Regions from separate parts of the Yersinia massiliensis genome, predicted to be linked through region 3. Evidence: predicted binding sites of a transcription regulator. Region 3 holds the regulator's gene; each other region holds the start of a gene.

Region 1 (3,287 bases), 1.1 Mb from region 3:
GCCGGAATCCGCTTGCATTGCATCTAACACATCGCGAGTTTGGTAAGCAATCGACTCCAGTGTTGCACGGATAATATGGTTACTGTTAACACCACGGGTCAGGCCGAAAATCGCACCACGGGCATACGGGTCCCAATAAGGGGCACCTAATCCAGTAAAGGCAGGCACGACGTATACACCGTTACTGTCTTTCACTTTAGTGGCGAAATATTCGGAGTCGGTGGCATCACTGATCAATTTCAGCTCGTCACGCAGCCATTGGATAGAGGCACCACCAATAAACACCGCACCTTCTAGCGCATAGTTAACTTCGCCACGCGGACCACAAGCGATAGTCGTCAGCAATCCATGATTAGATTGAACGGCTTCTTCACCGGTATTCATCAACAAGAAGCAGCCCGTACCGTAGGTGTTTTTCGCCATCCCCGGTTGTACGCAAAGCTGGCCGAACAAGGCCGCTTGTTGGTCACCGGCAATCCCTGCGATTGGAATACGCGTCCCGCCTTTACCACCAATGTTGGTTTTGCCATAAATTTCTGAGGATGGGCGAACTTCAGGCAGCATAGCGCGTGGAATGTTCAGCGCGGTCAACATGCGCTCATCCCACTCTTTGGTGCGGATATTAAACATCATAGTACGTGATGCGTTGGTGTAATCCGTTACGTGAACACGGCCTTGTGTCATATTCCACACCAGCCAAGTATCCACAGTACCAAACAGCAACTCGCCACGTTCAGCACGCTCACGTGCACCTTCGACGTTATCGAGGATCCATTTTACTTTCGTACCGGAGAAGTAAGGGTCAACCACTAAGCCTGTATTGTGGCGGATATACTCTTCCAGCCCTTCTTTTTTCAATTTTTCGCAGATATCTGCCGTACGACGACATTGCCAGACAATCGCGTTATACACCGGCTTACCGGTTTCTTTATCCCATACAATCGTGGTTTCACGTTGGTTGGTGATACCGATACCTGCTATTTCATCAGAACTGATACCGGCTTTTGCCAGCACTTCAACCAATGTAGAACTTTGGGTTGCCCATATTTCCATTGGGTCATGTTCAACCCAACCCGCTTTCGGGTAGATTTGAGTAAATTCGCGCTGAGACACACTCACGATATTAGCATCATGATCCATCACCACGGCTCTAGAGCTAGTGGTCCCCTGATCAAGCGCAACAATATATTTTTTTTGAGTCGTATTTTCAGTTGTCATAATAAGCTCACATTTTAAGTTGCCGTTTATCGCAGTATCTAATATTTATGCTTTACGTTCTGTGGTCGTGGCCGTGGTTTCGTCTTCATCGCTGACGCAGACATCACAAGGTAAGTGACGACCAATCAGCGCACGATAACCAAATGCACCGAGTAACGCGCCGACGATTGGCCCGAATATTGGCACCAAGAAGTACGGAATATCACGCCCGCCAGTAAAGGCGACTTCGCCCCAACCTGCCAGATAAGCAAATGTTTTCGGACCAAAGTCACGTGCTGGGTTTAACGCGAAGCCAGTCAGTGGCCCCATAGATGCACCGATAACGGCGATCAGAATACCAATCAGCAGTGGTGCCAGTGGACCGCGTGGAATGCCGTTACCATCGTCAGTCAGTGCCAAAATCAGGCACATCAAAATCGCGGTAATCACAGTTTCAACCAAGAATGCTTGGAAAACAGAAATGTGCGGATTGGCATAGGTAGAGAAGATACCGGCCAGATCGAGGCTCTCGGCACTGCCGCGAACCATTTGATGAGTTTGTTCAAAATCGACGAACAGGTTGTAATACAGGCCGTACACTAATGCCGCGGCACAAAAAGCACCGGCAACCTGCGCCACGATATAGGGAATAACTTTGCGGCGATCGAAGCAAGCGAATAACCACAATGCAATGGTTACCGCCGGATTAAGATGTGCACCTGAAATTGCTGCGGTCAAATAGATGGCCATGGCAACACCTAGGCCCCAAATAATACTAATTTCCCATTGTCCGAAACTGGCGCCTGCCAATTTCAACGCAGCAACACAGCCTACACCGAAAAAGATTAGCAGACCCGTACCGAGGAACTCTGCGATACATTGGCCTTTCAAGGTCGAACTAGCGGTTTGGCTCATAGTAGATGTCCTAGAGACAGAGATTTATAGGGTATTTCTTATTTTTGCCCTTCGGACAACGAAGGGGGTGATGTAAATTTATCGTTAACGAGCACAAACGAGAAATAGCGAAATCAAAATGTGTGTAGTGCGTCATAAAAATGAGCGATTTCGCGTTATGCATGGCTGTTAAGGGACTTTGAAAGTGTGATCAGACCAGTACTTTTTTCCCTGCTTGTTAAAAGAATGTTCGATTCTACAGAATAGATAGGCATCGTCTTTCAGTTTTCGCCGATAGTCACTTATAAGAAATTGCTACAGAGTGTAGTTTGTGCCGGTATGGCGCTAGACAGGGGGAGACTGGCTACATACAATCGTTTAAGAGCATCAGTTTATCAAGAGCATCGTTTTATCAAGCTGCGTCGCCTTTGCGAAGGAACGCGTGAGAACATAGCGCTTGTTTCACTAGTTCGATAGATATATAGCGCGATAAGTATTCACAGCAGTTTCATCTGCCGAAGGTTGCTTTACTCGACTCGGTGACGTCGGTCATACAGTAACTTCGGTGAAGCATGATGACTGCGACCCAAAGATGTACGCCTTGCTACCATAAGGGGACCGAAGAATGTCATTTGAAGTATTTGAGAAATTGGAAGTTAAAGTTCAGCAGGCGATTGATACCATCACATTGTTGCAGATGGAAATTGAAGAGCTGAAAGAGAAAAATAACACCCTGTCCCAAGAAGTTCAGGATGCCGCGGGTGGTCGTGAAGCCTTAGTGCGCGAAAATGAGCAACTAAAGCAAGAGCAGCACGTCTGGCAGGATCGTTTGCGGGCTCTGCTGGGAAAGATGGAAGAAGTCTGAGTACTGGCTGGCTTTCACAAATTCTTCCTGCTTAAAATAACAGGAAAGCAAAAGGGTGATATTGATATCGCCCTTTTTTATGCTTCGCTGAGAGAGGCTTAGGACGCTATTCAATATCCAAGGGTTCTTCTGACAAAATCATCCCTGTGTTATCAGCATACAGATGGTCACCGGAGAAGAAGGTCACACCGCCAAAGTTTACGCGGATATCACTCTCACCAATGCCTTCATCCGCAGCACCAACAGGGATAGCGGCCATTGCCTGAATACCGATATCTAACTCAGCCAGCTCATCGACCTGACGCACGGCACCGTAAACAACAATACCTTC
Region 2 (3,287 bases), 1.5 Mb from region 3:
GCATATCGCTTAGAAAGCTGAGTTGAGCCGATGTAAACCTGATCGATGACTTTTGTAGCTTATAAATTCTTTTATTATCTTTACTTCAAAGCTGCCAATGCTTGCGCACAGGCCCAGGCTGAACTCCATGCCCATTGGAAGTTATAACCACCCAACCAACCTGTGACATCAACCACTTCACCAATAAAGTATAACCCCGGCACTTTTTGGGCCTCCATCGTCTTGGAGGAAAGCGCTTGGGTATCTACGCCGCCAATCGTGACCTCAGCAGTACGGTAACCCTCGGTTCCATTGGGCTGCACTTGCCATTGCTGAAGATGGGCCACCAGCGCCGCCTGCTGCGGTACATTTAATTGCTTCAGCGTGACATCAGGCAATTGTTCCAATGTCTGTAGGCACTCCACCAGACGCTTAGGCAATAGCTGAGCCAATGTGTTTTTTAACGTTTGATTAGGGTGCGCTTGTCGCTCACTATTCAAGAAAGCGTCTAGGTCAGTGTCAGGAAGTAAGTTAATGCTCACATACTCACCAGCCTGCCAATAGCTTGAAAGTTGCAATATCGCGGGGCCAGAAAGCCCACGATGAGTGAATAAAATACTTTCGCGGAAACTCACACCATTCTCCGCCGTGACCACCGCTGGAACTGAAACGCCCGAGAGTGTTTGTAGATGATCCAGTAAGGGCTTATGTAAGGTAAAAGGCACTAATGCCGCGCGAGTCGGCAAAACGTTCAAACCAAACTGCTCTGCCAGCTTATAGCCAAACGGGGAAGCGCCAAGGCCAGGCATGGATAACCCGCCTGAAGCCACGACAAGTGAGTGAGCGCTTACTTCATCGCCATTGATATTGAGCACAAAACCGTTTTCCGTTTTTACCACTGACAGTACATCACTGCGCAGCCGGATCGTCACCTGACCCAATTCACACTCTTTCAGCAATAGCGTGACGACTTGCTGAGCAGAATCATCACAGAAGAGTTGTCCCAGCGTTTTTTCATGCCAAGCGATACCATGGCGATTCATTAGATCGATAAAATCCCATTGGGTATAGCGTGCTAAAGCAGACTTACAAAAATGAGGATTCTGCGACAGGTAGGCGGCAGGTTCTACGTACAGATTAGTGAAATTGCAGCGACCACCACCGGACATCAAAATTTTGCGCCCCGCTTTTTTGCCGTTATCAACCAATAACACTCGACGCCCTGCTTGTCCGGCTTGAGCCGCACAAAATAGCCCCGCAGCACCTGCACCTATCACTACCACATCAAACTGTTCCACACAGAGCCTCATTGAGTAAATTCTTCATTGCTGTCAATTTGCGCGCCTTCGGCTTATTTTTAGACAATTTAAGTCATTCAACCGACAAAATAGCGGAGGGGGATTGTAAGTCGCGCTCCAAAAGATCGCCATAGTAAGAAAATGTCTCATACGGTAAAATTAAGTAACTTGCTGATATAACATACATATGTTGTTTAAAAAGCGCAGTTCGTCTGCGGCCATGTCAAAAAAAGGTCATATTTTCCTTTTCCCCACCCCCCATTGTCACTGATAATGCGCCGCGTTCATGTCCACTAACTGGCGTAACGCTTATGCTACATCTTTTCGCTGGCCTGGATTTCCATACCGGCCTAATGTTAGTTCTTGCTTTGATGTTCGTGCTGTTTTACGAAGCCATTAATGGCTTTCATGATACAGCCAATGCGGTTGCGACCGTAATCTATACCCGTGCCATGCGTTCACAAGTTGCTGTTGTGATGGCGGGGGTGTTTAACTTCCTCGGCGTGATGCTGGGCGGTTTGAGCGTGGCCTATGCCATTGTTCATTTATTGCCTACTGATCTGCTGTTAAACGTTAGTTCGGCACATGGGTTGGCTATGGTCTTCTCAATGCTGCTGGCCGCGATTATCTGGAATTTGGGGACTTGGTATTTCGGTATCCCGGCTTCCAGTTCTCATACGCTGATTGGTGCGATCATCGGTATTGGTTTAACCAATGCATTAATGACCAGTACATCTGTGGTAGATGCACTGAACGTTCCTAAGATGATCCAAATCTTCCTGTCATTAATCTTATCCCCGATAGTGGGTCTGGTTATTGCCGGTTTGATGGTGTTCCTACTACGTCGTTACTGGAACGGGACCAAGAAGCAGCAACGTATTCACCTGACACCTGCCGAACGTGAAAAGAAAGACGGTAAACGTAAACCGCCATTCTGGACCCGTACTGCACTGATTATTTCCGCTATCGGCGTGAGTTTCTCTCATGGCGCTAACGATGGTCAGAAAGGGATTGGCTTGATCATGCTGGTACTAATCGGCGTGGCTCCGGCTGGGTTTGTCGTGAATATGAATGCGACCGGTTATGATATTGCCCGCACCCGCGATGCAGTGACTAATCTGCAACACTTTTATCAGCAACACGTTGAGGTATTGCCTCATGCTGTTGCGTTGAAACCGCTGGTACCGGCTCCAGAAACTCTGCCGGATACCCCTGCACAATTCCACTGTGATAGCTCGCGCGCCATGATAGCCATTGATCATGCGCAAACGCTGCTGGCTAATCTGCAAAGCTATGACGACCTGACGGTTGATCAACGCAGCCATATGCGTCGCTTGCTAATGTGTGTAGCAGAAACAGCAGGGACTGTTGCCAAGCTGCCAGAGACCAGTGCACAAGACCGTCGTTTCCTCAACAATCTGCGTACAGATTTGTTAGAAACCGTGGAATACGCACCGACCTGGATTATCGTTGCCGTTGCTCTGGCCCTCTCTTTGGGGACCATGATTGGCTGGAAACGTGTTGCTGTCACCATCGGTGAAAAAATCGGTAAGAAAGGCATGACCTACGCGCAAGGGGTTTCTGCTCAGATGACTGCGGCGGTTTCCATCGGGATTGCGAGTTATACTGGGATGCCAGTATCAACCACGCAAGTGCTTTCTTCCGCTGTTGCTGGGACGATGTTAGTCGATGGCGGCGGTGTACAGAGTAAGACGGTGAAGAACATTATGTTGGCTTGGGTGTTAACTCTTCCAATCTCTATTCTTCTTTCCGGTGGGTTGTACTGGGTAGCGCTGAAGTTCATTTAAGCACAACTACAGTAGGCTATAAGTAAAAAGGCGGCCTAATCAGGTCGCCTTTTTAATCACTACTCTGCCCGTATTTCATGCTAATACCACAATATTAACCCCATCAGACTCACCACAACCAAGCCACATAATGCACTGGTCAGTATGAATTGCCCACGCAACCGCTCACAGCGGCGGATAAACTCTGGATCATGATGATCGA
Region 3 (3,287 bases):
GTGTCGCCATTGGCGATATCACTACTTGCTGCGCGAAACCACCCTGACTTAACCATAGCAGAGCGGTGAACAGCGCCAGTTTTCCCCATCTCATCAGCTTGGTATCCAGGCAGTATTAGGATTTGACTGCATTCTCAGCTAAAACGGCAGGAACAATCAACCGGTTCGGCAAGGTAAAAATAAATCGTGTGCCGAGCCCAATTTCACTCATGACATCTAAACGTGCATCGTGATGACTCAGCGCATGCTTCACAATGGCCAGTCCCAATCCACTCCCCCCTGTTTGCCGTGATCGAGCCTTATCTACCCGATAAAAACGCTCTGTCAGCCGTGGCACATGCTCCGGACCTATCCCCGGCCCATTATCGCTAACCTGGAATTGTGCGCCTTGCGGCGTTTGCTGCCAACACACCTCTATTTTGGTCCCTTCAGGTGTGTGATTCACCGCGTTATACACCAAGTTCGACACCGCACTGCGCAGTTGATCTTCGTTACCAAAGACTTTTAATTGATCGTTTACTCGGAAAGTAATTTCATGACGTCCGTTACTCAACGCCTGCACTTCTTGCTGCAATACTCTGAGCATCAACGGAATATCCACACGCTCATTCATATCCACATTCGGGGCCGCTTCAATACGTGATAACGTTAGCAGCTGTTTTACTAGCCCATCCATGCGCTTCGTCTGTTCCTGCATCGTCCCGAGAGCTTTATCCCGTAATGGCCCCGCTAACTCTTGGTCATGCATCATTTCCAAATAGCCCTGCAATACCGTCAGAGGTGTGCGCAACTCATGGCTGACGTTAGCAAAGAAATTACGCCTCGCCCCTTCTAACTGCCGCATTTGCGTTACATCGCGGGCGACCATCAAGAGTTGCCCTTCGGAATAAGGCATCACGCGGAACTCCACGTAGTAGCCATTATTTAATTGCAGGGTTAATGGGCGAGTAAATGTTTGTTGTTGCAGATATAGACTGAATTCGGGGTAACGCAATAAATTGAGAATATGCTGACCATTATCCTCGGGCCAGCGGAACCCCAATAATTGCTGGGCCAAACCGTTACACCAGAAGATATTGCCATCGACCGTCGTGATCACCACGGCATCGGGTAACGATTCGGCACCACTGCGAAAACGTTTAATGAGTAATGCCAATTCACGCCGCCGACGACGATTTCTCAGTTGCATCTGGTACAAGCCGTAAAACAACGGCTCCCAGCTCCAACGGCCAGCAGGCGGAGTCATACTGCGGTCTAACCACAGCCAATGAGATAACTTGAGTTGGTTATAGAAATTCCAGACCAGCGCCGCCAGTACTGACACCAGCAATAGCCAAGGAAGATAGCCGATAAAAGCACCCAGCAATAAAGCTGGCAAACAAAAAAGCGCCAGCTCTAAAGCCAGCCTTTTCCATGATAAGCGTTCTAACACAACGAATTCTCCGGCACTGAAAACTCAGTAGCGCGTTGAGAAACGGTATCCAGTTCCCCGGACAGTTTGTACCATGCGGTCATGACCATCAACTTCAAGCGCCTTGCGTAGCCGACGAATATGCACGTCAACCGTACGATCTTCTACATAAACGTTAGTGCCCCAGACATAATTAAGCAACTGTTCACGGCTGTAAACACGCTCAGGGTGGGTCATAAAGAAGTGTAACAGTTTGAACTCAGTAGGCCCCATATCGAGCGCTTGCTCATTGGCCATGACGCGATGCGATGAAGGATCAAGACTCAAACCTTGCATTTCAATGACTTCTTCAACTGCCATGGGGGATATTCGGCGCATAACAGCTTTGATACGTGCCACCAGCTCTTTTGGCGAGAAAGGCTTAGTAATGTAATCATCAGCCCCGACTTCTAAACCACGTACCCTATCTTCTTCTTCACCACGGGCAGTGAGCATCATCACCGGAATGTCTCTGGTGAGTGCTTCACGTTTCATATGCTTGATAAACTGAATACCCGAACCGCCAGGTAACATCCAGTCCAACAACACTAAATCAGGGAAAGGCTCCGACAGACGAGTGACTGCGCTGTCATAATCTTCGGCTTCTAACGGTTGGTAACCATTCTGCTCCAACACAAAGCACACCATCTCACGGATTGGCGCTTCATCTTCCACCACCAGTATGCGTCTTGCCATCATCAACCCTGCCAGTAAGTTAGTGGTCACTATTTGATTTCGGGAGCCATTATGCGTCAGTTTTGTGACATTTTTATGAAAAACATCACGCTTCTGCAAGCAATAAGCATAGTGATAAATTTCATCGTAATTGCAAAATGCAGCAGCCAACTTTGCGAGACGTCTCGGAGATTTGTCGTATGGTACGGTTTTAGCCGCGACAACGCGCTGCCAGCGTTTATAATCAGCGCCATTCTCTGTGACTGATAACCTGCCGTGCGGGAGATTTATGCGCATTATCCATACCTCTGATTGGCATTTAGGCCAGCATTTCTTCACCAAAAGCCGAGCTGCTGAACATCAGGCGTTCCTGCACTGGCTCATTAAGCAGATCGAAGAAAATCAGGTAGATGCGCTGATTGTTGCGGGTGATATTTTCGATACTGGCTCACCACCAAGCTATGCACGAGAGCTCTATAACCGTTTTGTGGTGGATATCCAAGTCACTGGCTGTCAGTTGGTTGTGCTCGGGGGCAATCATGATTCAGTATCGACCCTCAATGAGTCTCGGGGTTTACTTTCCTATCTCAATACAACAGTGATCTCTTCTGCTAATAGCAACCTCGAACAGCAAGTTATTACATTGAAAAACCGCCAGCAAGAGCCTGCCGCCCTACTGTGTGCTGTCCCCTTCTTACGCCCGCGTGACTTAGTCACCAGCCAAGCAGGCGAATCTAGTGGGCAAAAACAGCTGGCCTTGCAAGAAGCCATTGCAGGCCACTATTTGGCGTTATATCAGCAAGCCGTTGAGCTGCGTAGCAAATTGAACCTAGCGATACCGATTATTGCCACTGGGCATCTCACCACTGTGGGAGTGACAACCTCGGACTCTGTTCGTGAAATCTATATTGGTACACTGGATGCCTTTCCTGCGCAGGCGTTTCCACCGGCAGATTACATTGCATTAGGCCATATTCATCGTGCTCAACAGGTCGCAAAAACCGAGTATATTCGCTATAGCGGATCCCCCATCGCGCTAAGTTTTGATGAGCTGGGTAAAGAGAAGAGTGTCTATCTGGTTGAATTTACCCAACAAACATTGACATCAGTCACCCCACTCATCATCCCGCAGTTTCAACCCATGCGGCTTATCAAAGGGGAT

What was found. The regulator PhoB, encoded in region 3, activates phosphate uptake and scavenging genes when phosphate is short. The targets are predictions, from matches to a motif close to CTGTCATAAAACTGNCNNAT.
Region 1: the regulator PhoB is predicted to act here: its motif matches at 2,242-2,261, upstream of DA391_RS22305 (MIP/aquaporin family protein).
Region 2: the regulator PhoB is predicted to act here: its motif matches at 1,498-1,517, upstream of pitA (inorganic phosphate transporter PitA).

What each region holds. Positions count from the first base shown of each region.
Region 1 is NZ_CP028487.1:4,798,047-4,801,333, forward strand. It holds gene glpK (glycerol kinase GlpK) at 1-1,218, opposite strand, end outside; gene DA391_RS22305 (MIP/aquaporin family protein) at 1,264-2,112, opposite strand; gene zapB (septal ring assembly protein ZapB) at 2,717-2,956, shown strand; gene rraA (ribonuclease E activity regulator RraA) at 3,063-3,287, opposite strand, start outside.
Region 2 is NZ_CP028487.1:132,158-135,444, reverse strand. It holds gene DA391_RS00570 (NAD(P)/FAD-dependent oxidoreductase) at 81-1,277, opposite strand; gene pitA (inorganic phosphate transporter PitA) at 1,589-3,085, shown strand; gene uspB (universal stress protein UspB) at 3,166-3,287, opposite strand, start outside.
Region 3 is NZ_CP028487.1:3,662,321-3,665,607, forward strand. It holds gene DA391_RS17130 (PstS family phosphate ABC transporter substrate-binding protein) at 1-109, opposite strand, end outside; gene phoR (phosphate regulon sensor histidine kinase PhoR) at 116-1,432, opposite strand; gene phoB (phosphate response regulator transcription factor PhoB) at 1,457-2,146, opposite strand; gene sbcD (exonuclease subunit SbcD) at 2,415-3,287, shown strand, end outside.